3 linked regions of the Zobellia nedashkovskayae genome follow. The protein of the gene in region 2 interacts with the protein of the main gene of each other region in a pairwise test. Links are inferred from orthologs where the notes say so. Each region holds a gene or a part of one and is shown on either strand. Other genes may lie near its edges.

Evidence for each region.
Region 1: the proteins of accC (region 2) and cysM interact in binary tests that used the Escherichia coli proteins (3 or more experiments, as listed by UniProt). The link is inferred for Zobellia nedashkovskayae from one-to-one orthologs.
Region 3: the proteins of accC (region 2) and ribD interact in binary tests that used the Escherichia coli proteins (3 or more experiments, as listed by UniProt). The link is inferred for Zobellia nedashkovskayae from one-to-one orthologs.

Annotation. Positions count from the first base shown.
Region 1 is NZ_JADDXR010000002.1:3,732,702-3,738,549, forward strand. Bases 1,428-4,367 are described here. They hold cysM (cysteine synthase CysM), read right to left. Parts: upstream 3,370-4,367; coding sequence 2,485-3,369; downstream 1,428-2,484. Other genes in these bases: corA (magnesium/cobalt transporter CorA), read left to right, coding at 1,428-1,582; IWB64_RS15225 (alpha/beta hydrolase), read left to right, coding at 1,653-2,450; epsC (serine O-acetyltransferase EpsC), read right to left, coding at 3,359-4,153; IWB64_RS15240 (DUF2461 domain-containing protein), read left to right, coding at 4,247-4,367. In the rest of the region: tRNA pseudouridine(38-40) synthase TruA, read left to right, coding at 1-450; more of corA, read left to right, coding at 491-1,427; more of IWB64_RS15240, read left to right, coding at 4,368-4,927; IWB64_RS15245 (glyoxalase), read right to left, coding at 4,919-5,326; IWB64_RS15250 (NAD-dependent succinate-semialdehyde dehydrogenase), read left to right, coding at 5,489-5,848. UniProt on the Escherichia coli protein: Two cysteine synthase enzymes are found. Both catalyze the same reaction. Cysteine synthase B can also use thiosulfate in place of sulfide to give cysteine thiosulfonate as a product.
Region 2 is NZ_JADDXR010000002.1:1,520,418-1,526,265, reverse strand. What follows is about bases 1,787-4,726. They hold accC (acetyl-CoA carboxylase biotin carboxylase subunit), read right to left. Parts: upstream 3,963-4,726; coding sequence 2,610-3,962; downstream 1,787-2,609. Other genes in these bases: IWB64_RS06485 (beta-ketoacyl-ACP synthase III), read right to left, coding at 4,572-4,726; accB (acetyl-CoA carboxylase biotin carboxyl carrier protein), read right to left, coding at 4,047-4,538; IWB64_RS06500 (NAD(P)/FAD-dependent oxidoreductase), read right to left, coding at 1,787-2,566. Also shown: IWB64_RS06515 (hypothetical protein), read right to left, coding at 1-148; IWB64_RS06510 (COG2426 family protein), read left to right, coding at 352-810; IWB64_RS06505 (3-oxoacyl-ACP synthase), read right to left, coding at 826-1,275; more of IWB64_RS06500, read right to left, coding at 1,445-1,786; more of IWB64_RS06485, read right to left, coding at 4,727-5,564; rpmF (50S ribosomal protein L32), read right to left, coding at 5,744-5,848. UniProt on the Escherichia coli protein: This protein is a component of the acetyl coenzyme A carboxylase complex; first, biotin carboxylase catalyzes the carboxylation of the carrier protein and then the transcarboxylase transfers the carboxyl group to form malonyl-CoA.
Region 3 is NZ_JADDXR010000002.1:4,556,605-4,562,417, reverse strand. What follows is about bases 1,900-4,804. They hold ribD (bifunctional diaminohydroxyphosphoribosylaminopyrimidine deaminase/5-amino-6-(5-phosphoribosylamino)uracil reductase RibD), read right to left. Parts: upstream 3,943-4,804; coding sequence 2,857-3,942; downstream 1,900-2,856. Other genes in these bases: prmC (peptide chain release factor N(5)-glutamine methyltransferase), read left to right, coding at 4,535-4,804; IWB64_RS18770 (GNAT family N-acetyltransferase), read left to right, coding at 4,030-4,515; IWB64_RS18780 (HAD family hydrolase), read right to left, coding at 2,259-2,864; IWB64_RS18785 (DMT family transporter), read right to left, coding at 1,900-2,257. Also shown: IWB64_RS18795 (DUF7507 domain-containing protein), read left to right, coding at 1-771; IWB64_RS18790 (IMPACT family protein), read right to left, coding at 780-1,394; more of IWB64_RS18785, read right to left, coding at 1,394-1,899; more of prmC, read left to right, coding at 4,805-5,398; NAD-dependent DNA ligase LigA, read left to right, coding at 5,458-5,813. UniProt on the Escherichia coli protein: Converts 2,5-diamino-6-(ribosylamino)-4(3h)-pyrimidinone 5'-phosphate into 5-amino-6-(ribosylamino)-2,4(1h,3h)-pyrimidinedione 5'-phosphate.

The sequences.
Region 1 (5,848 bases), 2.2 Mb from region 2 along the record:
TACGTTTATCTCTTTTCTCATGGCAAAAAAAACCATCCTTTTTGCGCACCTTTTTTAGCTAATATCTTAAATCAGTTAGATGTAGACCTAATGCAAAAGGGCGCAGAATTATTTGAGGGAACTCATAATTTCAAAATTTATACGGCCAGATTACAAGAGAACACAAAAACGGAGCGAACCATAATCTCGTGCGAACTAAAGGAAAACAAACTTTTGAAGGCGAATTTTTTTCCTGAAAAAAGTTATGCGCTGCATGTAAGCGGTAAAGGGTTCATGCGTTATCAGATACGAATGATTATGGGAGCTTTAATTCAACTAGGAAAAGGAGAGTTGTCTTTGGTTGATATTCAAGATTCTTTAAAGTCAGAAAGTACCATGAAACTTACCTACGTAGCGCCTGGTTCAGGTTTGCTTTTGTATGGTTTACATTTTGAAAATCAAGAAATCTAGTTACCAACTTCTTACTATATTTATAAAAATTAATCTGTTCATGTCTAGACGCAAAAGGTTGGGGAAATTGATTCCAAAGAAAGCTTCAAAATTTCAAAAGAAAATGGGCAAGGCTCCTGGTACCATAACTTATATGGGCCAGAGGGAAGGAGGTGCGAGCGTTGTTAATATTCTAGAATATAATGAAGCAATTCTTAATGAGCATATTCCTGGAGATATTGATGCTATTGCGGCACATAAAGAAGTGCCCGAAATTTCATGGATTGATATAGTTGGTATTAGCGATGAAGTTTTTATAGAAAAAATTGGAAAACGCTTTGGATTGAATCCTCTCGTTCTTGAAGATATAGTGGATACCCACCAACGGCCAAAAATTGATGAATACGAGGATTATATTTTCAGTGTTTTCAAGATGTTATACATTAATAATGAACAAGAAATCGTATACGAACATGTGGCAATCGTACTAATGGGTAGTAGTGTACTCGTTTTTCAAGAAATGGATGACGATGTCTTTAAAGGGGTAAGGCAACGGGTCAAAAGTAAATCCGGACGTATTAGAACTCGTGGTGCAGATTACTTGTTTTTTGCACTGATAGATGCTATTGTAGATAATTATTTCGTAGTTCTAGAACATTTAAACCACAAAATAGAGAGTTTAGAGGAAGTGGTTTATGATAATCCTACACCAGAAATTGCTCAGGAAATTCAGCAAATAAAGAAAGAAGTTTTAAGAATAAGACGTTGGATATTCCCCGTAAAAGAATTAGTTAGCCGTTTAATTGATACAGAAAACACATTGATTACCAAAGACACCAAAGTTTTTTTACGTGATGCATTAGATCACTCATTAGAAATTAATGAAAGCCTGCAGATTTACAGAGAAATGTCTATGAGCCTTATGGAAATGTACATGAGTAATATGAGTAATAAAATGAACGAAGTCATGAAAGTATTGACCATAATGGCCTCTATTTTTATACCGCTTACTTTTATTGCTGGTGTCTACGGAATGAACTTTGATAATATGCCAGAACTACATACAGCAAACGGGTACTATTACGTATGGGCATTGATGATTGCCCTTTTTATTGGTATGATGGTCTATTTTAAAAGAAAAAACTGGTTGTAATGACCTACATCATATTCATCATCATAATTGTATTTTTATAATAAATAGCACCAACAAAATTTAGTACTTCATGCGTAGATTGAAAAAATGGGGATTGATACTTGTAATTCTATATGCTTTAATCACTATTCTAGCTTACAATTTCCAAGAACGTTTAGTATTTTTTCCTTCAAAAATGCCACTTAACCATACTTACGATTTTTGTCAGGATTTTGAGGAAATGAATTTGACTACTAAAGATGGGGCTAAACTAAATGCTGTTCATATAAAACAGGATAATGCGAAGGGTATTATTGTTTACTTTCATGGGAATTCTGGAAATATTTCTCACCTCACACATGTAGCAAATCTTTTTACTAGAAAGGGTTACGAGTCTATTTTGGTTGATTATAGAACCTTTGGTAAAAGCACGGGAAAAATGAGCGAGCAAGCGTTGTATGATGATGCGCAACTCTTCTATAATTATGCTAAAAAGCAGCATGCAGAAGATAAGATTATCATTTACGGAAGGTCTTTTGGTACGGGAGTAGCTACATGGTTGGCTTCAGAAAATAACCCTGAGAAGGTAGTATTGGAGTCTCCCTTTTATAGCGCGGTGGCACTGGGTCAATATCGTTTTCCGTTTTTACCAATAGATTGGTTATCTAACTTCAGGTTTCCTTCTAATGAATTTGTAAAAAAAGTGGATTGCCCAATTTATATATTCCATGGAAAGGAAGATAGCGTAATCCCATTTGAGTCTGCAGAAAAGCTATATAAAGCCATTCCAGGAAAGAATAAGGAATTTTTTGGTGTCCCAAAAGCAGGACATAACTATCTTCAAGATTTTAAAATATTCAAAGAAGGAATGAGTATGATTTTAGATTGATGAAAACCTTATTCTTATTCAATCAAATCATTTTCTAGTCGAATAAGTCAGAAGAAAGATAACGATCGCCTCTGTCACAGACAATAGAAACAATAATGCCACTTTCTAATGTTTCTGCCAATCGTAAAGCCGCTGCCGCTGCTCCGCCGCTGCTCATGCCAGAAAAGATACCTTCTTCCTTAGCTAACCGTATAGCCATTTGTTTAGCTTCTTCTTGACTTACCTCAATAGTTTGGTCAACTTTTTTAGCATCAAAAATTTTAGGCAAGTACTCTTTGGGCCATTTTCGAATTCCGGGAATACTAGAATTATCCGTAGGTTGAACACCAACAATCTGAATAGCTTTGTTCTTCTCCTTTAGATAGGTAGAAGTGCCCATAATGGTGCCTGTGGTTCCCATAGAAGAAACAAAATGAGTAATTTTTCCATCGGTATCGTTCCAAATTTCTGGACCTGTAGATTTATAATGTGCTTTCCAATTATCATCATTAGAAAACTGATTCATCATTATGTAACCTTCGTTTTTCACTTTGGCTTCGGCATAATCTCTAGCTCCTTCAATCCCGACATCGGCAGGGGTAAGGGTAACCTTTGCTCCGTAAGCCTTCATGGTTTTTACCCGTTCGATGGTGCTTTTTTCGGACATTACCAATTCCATGTCAAGACCATAGATACCGGCAATCATGGCTAATGCAATACCTGTGTTTCCGCTCGTTGCCTCAATAAGTTTAGAATTTTTATCAAAATCACCTCGCTCAAGTCCGTTTTTAATCATATTAAATGCAGCACGATCTTTTACACTGCCACCAGGGTTATGCCCTTCCATTTTAAAATAGAGCTTAACGTTGGGGTTCGTGTTCAATATTTTCGATTCTACCAAAGGGGTATTACCGATCAGGTCTAAAATACTATGAGACATTGGGTAGTGTTTTTATTTTAATATCAGGCGTGTGAAAAACAGTTGAATTAGGGGGAACCGATGCTGTTAACCAAGCATTACCTCCAATTATGGAGTTCTCGCCAATTACCGTTTTACCACCTAGTATGGTAGCGTTTGCGTATATGGTAACGTTTCTTTCAATAGTAGGGTGCCGTTTGGTACTATGCAAGTGTTTGGCCACATAAAGCCCTCCTAAGGTTACACCCTGATAAATCTTAACATGTTCTTTAATGATTGCAGTTTCGCCTATAACCACGCCAGTACCATGATCAATATGAAATGAATTTCCTATCTGAGCTCCAGGGTTAATGTCTACACCGGTTTGACGGTGCGCATATTCAGTCATTAATCTCGGAACCAAAGGAAAACCTATGAAATACAGTTCGTGAGCTAAACGATAGATAACAATGGCGTAAAACCCTGGGTACGCCATATAAACTTCCTCAACAGATAATGACGCAGGATCACAATTTACCGTTGCTTCCGCATCAAGATTCAGACGCTCCAGTATGTTGGGCAGTTTTTCAACGTAGTTTTCCCAAAGTTTTTTACAGGGTTTCTTCGTATCCCAACATGCTAAATCAACCACGTCATCAAAAAGTAGCTCTAGTTTGTCTAGATTCTTTTCTACGGGTGTGTCAATATCAAAAAGGGTGTAAAAGAGTAAATTGGTAAACTCTTCAACCTTTTCTTTTAGTTTGTATCTTAAATTAGGCTGTTTCTTGTGCCTATTAATTTTATCAATGATAGAAGTATGGTCCATATGCATTTGGTGAAAGGGCTAAATTACTGATAAATCTAAAAGCCGATTTCGTAAAAAGGTTAACTTTATCTAAAATAACAACATTTAGGTCGTATGTTAGATCCGATAATTACGAAAGACACGCTCAATTTTTTAATTCAGCTTAAAAATTATAACAACAGAGAATGGTTTACCGAAAACAAACCCGAGTTTAAACGTCACGAACAGAGTGTAAAAGCTTTTTTTGAAGCCGTAGCTGTTAAGCTTGGTGCCCACGATGAGATAGAAAGAACAAAAATGTTTAGAATTTATAGGGATGTTCGCTTTTCTAAGGACAAAACACCTTATAAATCGCATTTTGCAGGTTCTTTTTCCAGGGCAGGAGCCCAAAGACGCGGGGGGTATTATTTACAGATAAAGCCAGGAGAATCATTTTTAGCAACTGGTTTTTGGAATCCAAATAAAGAAGATTTGCTTCGTATTCGTAAAGAATTGGAGGAAGATGCTTCTGAAATGCGAGAAATTCTATCTGAAAAGAACTTGAAGGCTACTTGGGGCAAACTACAGGGCGATGAGCTAAAAACAGCACCCAAAGGTTTTGATAAAGCCCATGACGACATTGATTTGATAAAAAGGAAACAATTCATTTTTAGCCGAAAATTTACGGATAAGGAAGTGCTTTCCCCAGATTTTGCAGATGAAGTCAATAAGACCTTCAGTACAATAAGACCTTTTTTTGACTATATGAGTGACGTGCTCACAACAAATTTAAACGGGGAATCACTGCTAGACTAGTACATCTTGTTCAAAGAGCTGTATTTGGTCTTTTAAGCGGTTAACAACCATGCTCATCATGCGTTTGTTTAAAGAAGAAGAGTTCTTAATGTATATTTCGTACTCTTCCAAGGTAAACTGGCCAATTACAATTCCTTTTAAAGAATTACGAAATTTGATGTCTTTTTGAATTGCGTTTTCAATAAAATCTAAGCGTTTCTCTAGTGTAAGTTCATAAAAACTATTCTTATGTTTTGCAATGTAATTCTTGAAAACTGCTACAAACATGAAGTTTTGCAGCTTAAGTATAGGACGTAAGGTTAGGTTTTGAAACCTTTCGTTTTCGCTCATACCATCGGTAATTTTTGCGGAAGGAATTTCTGGACGAATGCTTAAGAGAATACTGGATCGATCGCTCATAATACGGGTTTTTATAAAGGTAGAGATTAAGCGGGCTGTCCCTTTTTGTGTTAAAATTAGTTCTTAACGAGGTTATGAACATTAGTTTGAACTCGTTATTTTGTAGTAGAAAAATAGTTGGCCAATGGAGGTGTAGTTGGTGTTAAATAAAAAAAACTGAAGATGAAAGAATCGGTAAATCCATATAACGGAAATAAGTTATTTCAATTTAAAGAATTAGAAAACAGAGATTTAGAAGAAAAAATTAAAGCATCACATGAATGTTTTCTTGATTGGAAAAAGACTTCATATGAAGAGCGTGCAAAGTTGATGTTCAAAGCGGCAAAGGAGCTCCGTAATAACAAAAGGAAGTATGGTGAGATTATCACCAAAGAAATGGGTAAGCCAATTTCTCAAGCCATTGCAGAAGTGGAAAAATGTGCATGGGCATGCGATTACTACGCAGAAAATGCGGAAGGGCAGTTACAAGACGAGATCATAAAGACAGATGCGGAAACCAGCTATGTAAAGTACCAACCTTTG
Region 2 (5,848 bases):
CTTCCAATTTGATCACTTCAGTTCGTGCATCGTTGTTTTCCTCTTCTAGCTCATCGGCAATGTCTTCCAATTCAGATTTTACACTACATGAAAAGGCAGTCATTGATACAAAAGCAAGTAAAAATAATTTAGCGAATAAAGGTTTCATAGGTCAAAAGGTTTGGGTTATTAAATATATCTATAGTCTAAAACACAGATAGATAGGGAATATTGTACCACTCATCGAAAAGTTAAAAACTGTTAAAACAGGTTGTCTACTTTTGAACGGCACAATTTTTGAATTTATTTGTGAGTTAAAATGGTGCTTCAGACCCGTTGTATTAGTACTTTTGCCCGTTCAAAAAAATAGTTGTGATTATAGATTTTGTTATTGCCATATTATGGAGTATTTCTCCTTTCGGAGAAGCCAAGGTAGGCATACCTTATGGTCTGCTCAATGGCCTTAATATCTATTTGGTGTTTGTTTTTTGTTTTGCAGCTAACGTACTTGTCTTTCCTTTAATGATGTTCTTTCTTGAGAAGATAAATCGTTATTTCTTGAAATGGGATTTTTATAAAAAATCTGCCATATATGTTGCTCGAAAAGCAAAAGTAGGTTCGGGCGATAAAATAAAACGTTACGGATTTTGGGGTCTTATCTTTTTTGTGATGATTCCTTTTCCTGGCACAGGAGTATATGCAGGCAGCATAGCTTCCTATCTCTTCAAAATTGAAAAAACAAAGGCTTTTTGGGCCAACACTATTGGTATTTTCCTTTCTTCGGTAATTGTTTGGTCAGCTACTTTGGCCTCTATGAAAGGTATGGGCTAAAAGAACTCTTTCTTATTATTTTATTGCTATAATTTTTATCTCTTGACCGTTGAAGATTACGGTATCCCCTATTTGCTTCCCAAAAAGTATTTTAGCAATTGGGGTAGCGGCAGAAATACAATACATAGTTTTATCGTGTGCCTTATACTCACCTGCAGAAATTGCCAGAAAATAATCCGTTTTCGAAGTAACCACCCAACTACCCAGACCAACCACGGCAGTATTACTCTCCTTGGGTACTTTAGATAATACTTGTTTCATCTTTTCCGCTTCGGCCAATTGCTGACCTAATTTTTCACGCTCCAACTGTAACATAGCACGTCCCGTCTCATGTTTGTCTCCTGCGCTACTTTTAGTTTCTGAGGTCAAAGACGTTTGGATATCCGCTATGTTTTTTTGAATTCTGGCAATTCGTTCGGCAACGAAAGTGGCACAAAATTGATGTAATTGCTCTTTTTCTATCATATTCAATTAATACAAAACCTGTTTTATCTTTTCCAGTAAACCACTCGTCATTTCTTGTGTCTCATAAACTAATAGGAAACTAGACCTGGAACTACTTAAATTAAATGTAATAGTTCCGTAGACAAAACAAAAAAGCCATTTACTCAGTTCTAAGCATATTTCTTCTATTTCACAGCCTACTCGTTATATTTGCCAAATCTTTACCTATAGCGCTTCCTATGGCGATACCCATGCCTCCTAAGCGCACTCCGCAATACACATGGTTAGAGATTTGTTTAACAATAGGTTTCTTCTGCTGACCGACGCCCATTATGCCACTCCATCTCAAATCTATTTGATGAGGAGTGTTTGGTAGAATGACTTCTTTGAGTAATTTCTTTAAATTATCTTGAATTTGTTTAGAAGATCCAAACTGGCTAGTTTCCTCTCCTTTAAAGTCTAGGTTTCTTCCTCCTCCAAACAAAATACGATTGCCTACATTCCTAAAATAATAATACCCTTCATCAAAATGAAAAGTGCCTTTTATAGCTAAGTTTTGAATAGGTTCTGTAATCAACACTTGTGCTCTTGCCGGTTTGACTTCTTCATTTAGTAAACTAGCTGCGAACCCATTGGTGGCAATCAGTAATTTTTTGGTTTTGAATTCAAATAGATTGGTTTTGACATCCACTCCCGCTACACCTTCGGAAAAACTTTCAACTGTAATTGAATTCAATATTTTTATACCTGCCCGATGAACCAATTGCAATAACGAGTTCATCATTTTACCCGTGTCCAATTGTCCTTCAAAAACATTGGTGATGTACTTTTCTTTCACCTTATTAAAACCGAAGGTATTAGGCCCCAAATGAAATGCATCTGCACCATAAACCGGTCTTAAAAGCCTGTTGATTTCGACAAGCCTATTTTCGCATTTCTGAAAGAGTTCATCCGCTGAATTTAGAAATAATTCATGACCACCATGAACCTGAAAATCCATGGTATCATCACCCACGTTCTTACGAAGAAATTGAACGCCCTTCCAGCGCTGCTCCACCAACGCGACTACTTCTTTCTCTCTATGACACTCTAAGTCTGACAAAACCTCAGAAATACTACCAAAACAAGCAAAACCAGCATTTTTAGTACTTGCCCCTTGCGGTAGAAAGCCTTTTTCTAAAATCAGAATTTTAGCCTTAGGAAAACGCTTATAAAGCTGTAAAGCACAGTTAAGTCCTACGATACCACTACCAACGATAGTAAAATCGATATCTGACAACCAAGTCTTATATTCCCAATAGCTTAAATTCATTTTTATGCATAAAAAAACCCCAATGCATATTGGGGTTTTATTCTTAATCCGCTGGCTGAGGATCCATTTTAAAGTCATCCATAAATGCAGTGGTATAATTTCCTGCCAAATAATCTGGATGATCCATTAACTGCCTGTGAAACGGAATAGTTGTTTTGATACCTTCTATCACGAATTCATCTAATGCTCTTTTCATTTTATTGATAGCCTCTTCACGTGTCTGCGCAGTGGTTATCAATTTTGCTATCATAGAATCATAGTTAGGAGGAATACTGTAACCGCTGTATACGTGAGTATCCATACGAACACCGTGCCCACCTGGTATGTGCAAAGTCGTTATTTTACCTGGAGAAGGCCTAAAGTTATTATAAGGATCTTCCGCATTAATTCTGCACTCTATAGAATGTAGTTTTGGTAAATAATTTTTACCTGAAATAGGCACACCGGCAGCAACTAGAATTTGTTCACGAATTAAATCGTAATCAATTACTTGTTCTGTAATAGGGTGCTCTACTTGAATACGGGTGTTCATTTCCATGAAATAGAAATTTCGGTGTTTATCTACCAAAAATTCAATTGTACCCGCACCTTCGTACTTTATAAATTCTGCAGCTTTTACCGCTGCTATACCCATTGCATCACGAAGTTTATCTGTCATGAATGGTGATGGAGTTTCTTCCGTTAATTTTTGATGCCTACGTTGTATAGAACAATCTCTTTCTGAAAGGTGACAGGCTTTACCGTATTGATCTCCAACAATTTGAATTTCAATATGTCTTGGCTCTTCAATCAATTTCTCCATATACATGCCACCATTACCAAACGCAGCGGTAGCTTCTTGAACAGCACTTTCAAAGAGGTCTTGCATATCCTCTTCTTTAAAAACAGCACGCATACCTTTACCTCCACCACCTGCAGTTGCTTTGACCATAACGGGATAACCCATTTTCTTAGCAACCTTTATAGCATCGGCAACATCTTTTAACAAGCCATCGGAACCTGGAACCGTAGGTACGCCAGCCTCTTTCATCGTCTTCTTAGCAGAAGACTTATCTCCCATACGATCTATGTGTTCGCCAGAAGCCCCAATAAACTTAATATCGTGCTCCGCACAAATCTTAGAAAATTTAGAATTTTCTGAAAGAAATCCGTAGCCTGGGTGAATAGCGTCAGCATTCGTAATTTCTGCCGCTGCAATTATATTAGGTATTTTTAGGTACGACTCGCTACTTGCCGCCGGACCAATACAGACAGCTTCGTCAGCAAAACGAACATGCAAACTTTCCTCATCTGCTTTAGAATAGACCGCAACGGTTTTGATACCCATTTCCTTACAGGTCCGTATAACACGAAGCGCAATCTCTCCCCTATTTGCAATTAATATTTTCTTGAACATACTTTTTCAATTTAAATTCCAAAATCTAAGTACCAACAATTCATTCCCGACAGGGAAAACTCATTTGGGATTCAGAATTTATATTTATGATGGATCTACCAAAAATAAAGGCTGATCAAACTCTACTGGAGAAGAATCTTCTACCAAAACCTTTACGATTTTACCAGAAACTTCAGATTCAATATCGTTAAAAAGTTTCATCGCTTCAATAACACAAAGCACATCTCCTTTTCCGATAGTACTACCCACCTCAACGAAAACGCTCTTATCCGGTGATGGCTTTCTATAAAAAGTACCGATTATAGGTGATTTGATAGTAATATACTTGGAATCTTCTTCTTTATCAGATTTTGCCGCGTCTCCTGAAGCTGCTTCAATATTTTGAACGGGAGCTTGTTGAGAGGGCATCATTTGAGCTTGCGGCATAGGGATTTGCTGCACGTAGGTTGTTTCGTTTCCAGAATCTGCAGTACCTGTTTTAATGGTGATTTTTAAATCCTCCATTTCCAACTTTACTTCACTGGCACCTGATTTTGCTACAAACTTGATCAGGCTTTGAATTTCTTTAATATCCATGGAATGTTATTTATTTTAGTGATCGGTATTTATTTAATAAGCCCATTTTAGGTAAATGGAACCCCAGGTGAAACCTCCGCCAAAAGCGGCAAAGACAAGGTTATCCCCTTTTTTAAATTTACTCTCAAAGTCGGCCAATAACAACGGTAAGGTGGCCGATGTAGTGTTACCGTATCTTTCTATGTTCATTAGAACCTTAGAATTGTCGAGTCCCATTCTATTGGCTGTCGCATCTATGATCCTTTTATTAGCTTGATGCGGAACCAACCAAGAGACATCTGTATGTTCTAAATTGTTACGCTTCATTATTCTTTCGGCTACATCTGCCATGTTAGAAACTGCAAATTTGAACACTGTTTTACCTTCTTGGTAAATAAAGTGTTTTCTATTTTTGACTGTTTCTTCTGTTGCTGGCATTAATGAACCTCCAGCATCCATACCTAAGAATTGTCTTCCTGTGCCATCTGATCTTAGATATTCATCTTGCAATCCTAAACCTTCTTCATTTGGCTCAAACAATGCCGCACCAGCACCATCACCAAATATAATACATGTAGTACGATCTGTATAATCTATTATTGAAGACATCTTATCTGCCCCGATCAATAAAACTTTTTTATACCTGCCAGATTCTATATAACTCGCAGCAGTAGACATACCGAACAAAAAGCTGGAACACGCTGCCAAAAGATCATAGGCAAATGCATTTACCGCTCCAATTTCTGATGCTACAAAAGCAGCAGTAGACGCAACCATGCTATCTGGAGTTGCAGTGGCAATGATTACCAAATCAATTTCCTTTGGATCAATATCTTTCTTTTGAATAAGGTCTTCCGCAGCCTTGATAGCCAGATATGAAGTACCTTCTCCTTCTTCGGGTTTCAATACCCTTCTTTCTTTAATTCCTGTTCTAGAAACAATCCATTCATCATTGGTATCCACCATCTCTTCCAACATATTGTTGGTCATGACAAATTTTGGAACATATCCTCCTACAGCCGTAATTGCTGCTGTTGTTTTACTCATCTTAAAGTCGATTTGATATCAGAAACCCTCAAAAATGCATCAAAATTGGTGAAAAATAATCAATTTTAACCAATTTTTGGTTTAAAACTATACGTTTTTGAGATTTGAGTACTAGAAATAAAAAACTCCCGTCATTAAATACGGGAGTAGTTTATTCATTAATAAGATAACCGTAACGTTTATGCTTCGGCTTCTTCAGTCTTATCGATCAAAATTTGACCTTTATAATACAATTTTCCTTCATGCCAATGTGCTCTGTGGAACAAATGGATTTCACCAGTAGT
Region 3 (5,813 bases), 3.0 Mb from region 2 along the record:
GAGGACCCAAATGGTATGGTTACCACGAATACCTCTACAGACCCAACACCATGTGTAACTTGTAATGTGGACCCGACTTGTATGGCTTGTACATTAACAGAGCTTCCCACTTCTAACGTAGATATAGCCTTATTGAAGTCGGTAGATATGAATTTGGCTAGAGTTGGTGATGAGTTAAACTTTACTATTACCGCTACAAATAATGGAATAGGGGAAGCAAGTAATGTATCCATAACAGAAATGCTTCCTAATGGGTATGAATATATAGCGCATTCAACTACGGGAGGTGTTTATGATGAAATGACCTCTTTATGGAATATTGAAACATTGAGTGCCGGCCAATCAGAGGAGTTACGTGTCAGAGTCCTTGTGATAGAAGGCAATGATTATTTGAATATCGTGAGATTGGTTGATGTTGATCAAACAGATACAGATTCTTCAAATGACGAAGCTAGTGCAGAAGTGCAAATTGATGAGCCAATTTGTCTGATTAATATTTACAATGTATTGACACCAAATGGTGATGGTGCCCATGACTTTTTTCAGATTGCTTGTATTGAAAATTATCCTGACAATAGGCTAGAGATATACAATCGATGGGGAATAAAAGTGTATGAGAAGGAAGGGTATAATAATACCTGGACAGGTGTTTCTGATGGCCGCGCTACTTATGAACGAAATGAAGAGTTACCAGTAGGAACCTATTATTATATTCTTGATTTGGGAGATGGTACAAAGTCTAGAGTCGGATATCTGTATTTGACCAGATAGGTTGGGTGCTAATCAACTTTTTTAATTGCTATCTTATGAAAGCCTTCAAAAGTTTGCAAGAGGTTGTTTGCTTCACTTTTTCTAACGGAAACTATGAATTTACAATCCATCTCCATTTGTTGAGATATAATCTCACATTGCCTTTGTTTTAAAACGCGCATTACTTTATCCATTTCAGCATATTCAAAAGAAAGTTGAAAAGTGTCTTCTATAAGTCGTTCTTCGATTTTTGAAATGGCCAAGGCCATTTGTGCTCCAGTTCTATAGGCCGAGATTAAACCTCCAACGCCTAACTTGGTTCCGCCAAAAATTCGGGCCACAGCTACTAATACGTTTGTAACGTCAAAAGCTTGTATTTGTCCGTAAATGGGTAGGCCTGCAGAGTTATTAGGTTCTCCATCATCGTTTGCTCGATAACGAATTATTTCAGTTCCTAATTGCCAGGCATAGCATACATGACCTGCGGTATGGTGTTTCTTCTTTAATAATTCTATAATTGGTTTTACCTCGTCTTCATTTTGAATAGGAAAAGCGTAACCAAAAAATTTGCTTTTCTTTTCTTTAAAAAGAATTTCTTCAGAAGGCTTCGCTAGCGTTTTGTATGTGTCAGAACGGTCTTCCATCAACCAAAAGCAACTAAAATTATACTGGTTACTGCCAAAGCAATACCGCCCCAATTTTTAGGACTTATTTTTTCTTCAAACAAAATGATGCCTAAAAGCGTAGTGAACATTACTATTGCCACGTTGTTTATTGTAAATACAGAAGAACTGTTCAATGTGTCATTTTGTAAGGCTTTAAGAAGGAAGTAAATGGAAAAATAATTTACCACGCCCAATGCAATACCTCCTATTAAGGTGTTTATATTGTATTTGGCTCTAAATTCAGCCGCTTTAAAAACCGTGATTAAAAGCCCTATAAATGCAGCCGAGGCAAATACTGTGGCAGAAAAAATAGGATAATCTTCTTCTTTAATGTGTATTTCTTGTAGGTACTTTAAACTGGCGTCAATAACGCCAGAGCCTAAGAATACTAATGCGGGTAAAATAAGCGCTGACTTTTTAAATTTTATCGCAGATTCTTTTAAGGCCGCAAAGTAGACCGCAGCAAGGGCTAATAAAATGCCAATTACTTTAATAGGACCTAGTTCTTCATTATAAAGTAGTATGCCAAAAATAACGGGGATTACAAAAGACATCTTTGTAGCTACTGAGGTTACTGCAACGCCTACTTTTTGTGACGCTATGGCCATTAGGTTAAAAACAACAATAAAAAGAATACCTAGAATAAACGTGCCCAAGAACCAGGGTTTTTCTGGCACTTCAAAAAAGCTTGTTTCTCCTTTATAGCGCATAAGGCCAACACTAGAAGCCACAAAGTAGTTAGTGACAATTGCAAAAAGCGTATTGACCTTAAACCGGGTGTATAGTTTAAAAATAATGAAGATGAGGCTAGAAGCCAATATGCTCAAGGCAAGTGACGCCATCTTATAGTTTTGATTTTAATTGAACGATATCTTCTTTACCTACTTGAATGTTCCAGCAGGTGATACCTAGCTTTTTGGCGGCATCTGTATTTTCTTTGGTATCATCTATGAAAAAAGTTTCTTCGGCCTTTAATCCGTTTTCATCCAGAACAAATTGATAGATTTCTGAGTTCGGTTTTCTAAGGTTGATTTCATGGGAGAGATAGAATTTCTCAAATGGACTTTTAAATCGATTATACCTGTCTGAACCCATTTTCTGTTCCACGTGCGTAATATGCAAGTCATTGGTGTTGCTTAATAGAAAGAGTCTATACGCGCCTTCTTTAGCAAGATTTTCAATGAATTCCAGTCGTTCTTCTGGAAAATCCAGTAACATGGAGTTCCATATATTTTCAATTTCTATAACACTGGCTTTGGGGTATTGGTTCTGAAGTTGTGCTATAAACTCTTCTGAGGTGATTTCTCCAACCTCATAAATACCGTTCAACGCTACCATTTCTCGTGTTAAATCTATAGAGCCACCAAATTTTTCCATTTCGCGAAATATGATGCCTTTATCTAAATTGATGAATACATCGCCAAAGTCAAAAATAATATTCTTAATCATTACCGTATATTTTTAAGGTGTCCTTGTCAATAGATTTCGTACTAATAATTTTTCCTTTGAGTTCTGGTGCTAGTATACCTGTCTTAAATTGACTATCGCCCGTAAAAATTCTAGCCTCATCCCATAAACCAGAATTAATGAAAGTTTGCAAGGTTTGGGTTCCGCCTTCTATTAGAACGCTAGTGATATTCTCTTTATAAAGCACCTCGCAAATTTGTTGCGCTATATCTCCTTTAAAATCAATTTGGCGGTAGGCTGCATTTTCTTTTAGCAGAGGCGTATCTACCATGTCTGTTAAGACCAGAGTAGGTATGCTTCCGTCCAATATATTATAATCAGCGCTTATTTTGAGTTTTCTGTCCAATACAATGCGTATTGGGTTTTTCCCGGTGTATAAGCGTACATCCAATTTGGGATTGTCTTCCAGCACGGTATTAGTACCAACCAGAATACTTTGTTCTTCACTTCGCCATTTATGTACAAGCTGTCGCGAATACGGACCAGTGATCCAATAGGGTTCTGGATTAGTAGCCCGTTCTTCTTTTTTGGGCGCGATAAAACCATCGGCTGTTTGGGCCCATTTTAGAATGATATAAGGACGTTTCTTTTCTTGAAATGTAAGAAAACGACGGTGGTGTTCTCTGCATTCTTTTTCTAAGCAACCAGTTATTACGTTACTTCCTGCATTTTTAAGTTTTTCTATTCCTTTGCCAGCTACTTTTGTATGTGGGTCTATAAGACCAATTACAACTCTTGGAATACCATGTTTGGCAATTAAATCAGCGCAAGGCGGAGTCTTACCGTGGTGTGAACATGGTTCCAGAGTAACGTAAATAGTAGCATGCTTAAGTAGTTCTTTGTCCGCAACTGAGTTTATGGCGTTCACTTCGGCATGTGGTCCACCGTACGGACTCGTGAAACCCTCACCAATAATTTTGTCTTCATGAACGATTACGGCACCTACCATAGGGTTAGGAGCAGTGGTTCCCAAGCCATTTTTAGCTATTTCCAAGCAACGAAGCATGTAAGCTTCATCTTTGGAAAAAGTGTTTTGTGGAAGGGTTTTGTTGTTCAACATGGGCTAGTTCACGGTATTTTAAAGAGGTAACATACGCACATTTCTACGTATCTTCACGCTGTAAAAATAGAATTTTATTTATTGGAAATGGGTGCAGTGAACATTCGTAACATAAGAAAAGAGGATAACGAGCAAATAGCAACGTTGATTCGTAAGGTATTAGTGGATTTAGGTGCGCCAAAAGTAGGCACTGCTTACGCAGATGTAACGCTTGATCAAATGTTCGAAAATTATGATAAACCACGTGCGGCATATTTTGTTGTAGAAGAAAATGAAACTATTTTGGGCTGCGCCGGAATTTCTCAATTAGAGAACAGCAAGGACAATATTTGCGAACTGCAGAAAATGTATTTTTTAGAGGAAGCAAGAGGACGAGGGATTGGTTCTGAAATGTTGCAGAAATGTCTTGAGAAGGCAAAGGAATTCAATTTTGAAAAAATCTATTTGGAAACCATGCCTTACATGAAAGCAGCTCAAAAGCTTTATGCAAAAATGGGATTTGAGTATATAGATAAGCCGTTGGGAGATACGGGTCATTATTCATGTCCAGTGTATATGCTCGCTAAATTATAATGTATAGCTCCAATATTTAATGGTCTTAAAAGAAATAAAGAATATTTATCACAAAGAGTTAGATGAATTATATGCAAAAGAGGAGGTAGATAGTTTCTTTTATCTGCTTATAGAGCATTACCTTAAGTTGCAGCGTTTTGTTTTGGCCTTGCAGCCTAATCTAACTTTGACAAAAGAGGAGGAACAGCCGCTTTTTGAGGCCTTATCAGGACTTAAGTTACAACGGCCTGTTCAATATATAATAGGAAGTACAAATTTCATGGACCTTTATTTTGAGGTAAACGAGAATGTACTTATTCCTAGACCGGAAACGGAAGACCTTATTCGCTGGATTGTAGAGAAGGTTAAAACCAATCAGCCAGAAAGAAAATCAGGATTACGAATTTTAGATATTGGAACAGGGAGTGGATGTATTGCTATTACATTGGCGAAACTTTTACCCGATGCCAAAATTTTTGCGCTGGATGTTTCTAAAAAAGCGCTGGAAATAGCTAAAAGGAATGCAGAACGAAACGCCTTAAAAGTCGAGTTTGTTCATGCCGATATTTTGAATTTCGATGGATTTGCTTCAAATTTTGATGTTATAGTCTCTAATCCTCCTTATGTTAGAGAGATGGAAAAGAGAGAAATGCATAAAAACGTGTTGGAACATGAACCTGAATTAGCGCTTTTTGTTTCAGATGAAAATCCATTGGTATTTTATAAAGCGATAACGGAAATGGCGAAACAGAATCTATCAGAGAAAGGATTGCTTTTTTTTGAAATCAATCAATATTTAGCAAAAGAAACGGAAGCACTTTTACATCAACATAATTTTATAGAAATTGAAGTCCGAAAAGATATATTTGGTAACGACCGAATGACAAAGGGCATTTTGGGGTGATATAAATCAAAACTTCCTCAAAAGCATACATTAAGATTACAGAAATACTGAGTTAGAAAATGCAGATAAAAGAACAAATAGAGTCCCTTCGTCAAGAACTACGAGAGCATAACCATAATTACTACGTGCTTGACAACGCTACCATATCCGATTATGAGTTTGATACCAAACTAAAAGAATTACAGGCACTTGAAGCCAAACATCCGGAATTTTATGATGCAAGTTCGCCAACTTTACGTGTTGGGGGTGGGGTTACCAAAAATTTTGAAACAGTAGTGCATAATGAGCGCATGTACTCGTTAGATAATTCTTATTCAAAAGAAGACCTTGAGGATTGGGAAAAGCGTATGCAGCGCATTTTGGGCGATGCAGAAGTGGAGTTTGTTTGTGAATTGAAGTATGATGGAGCTTCTAT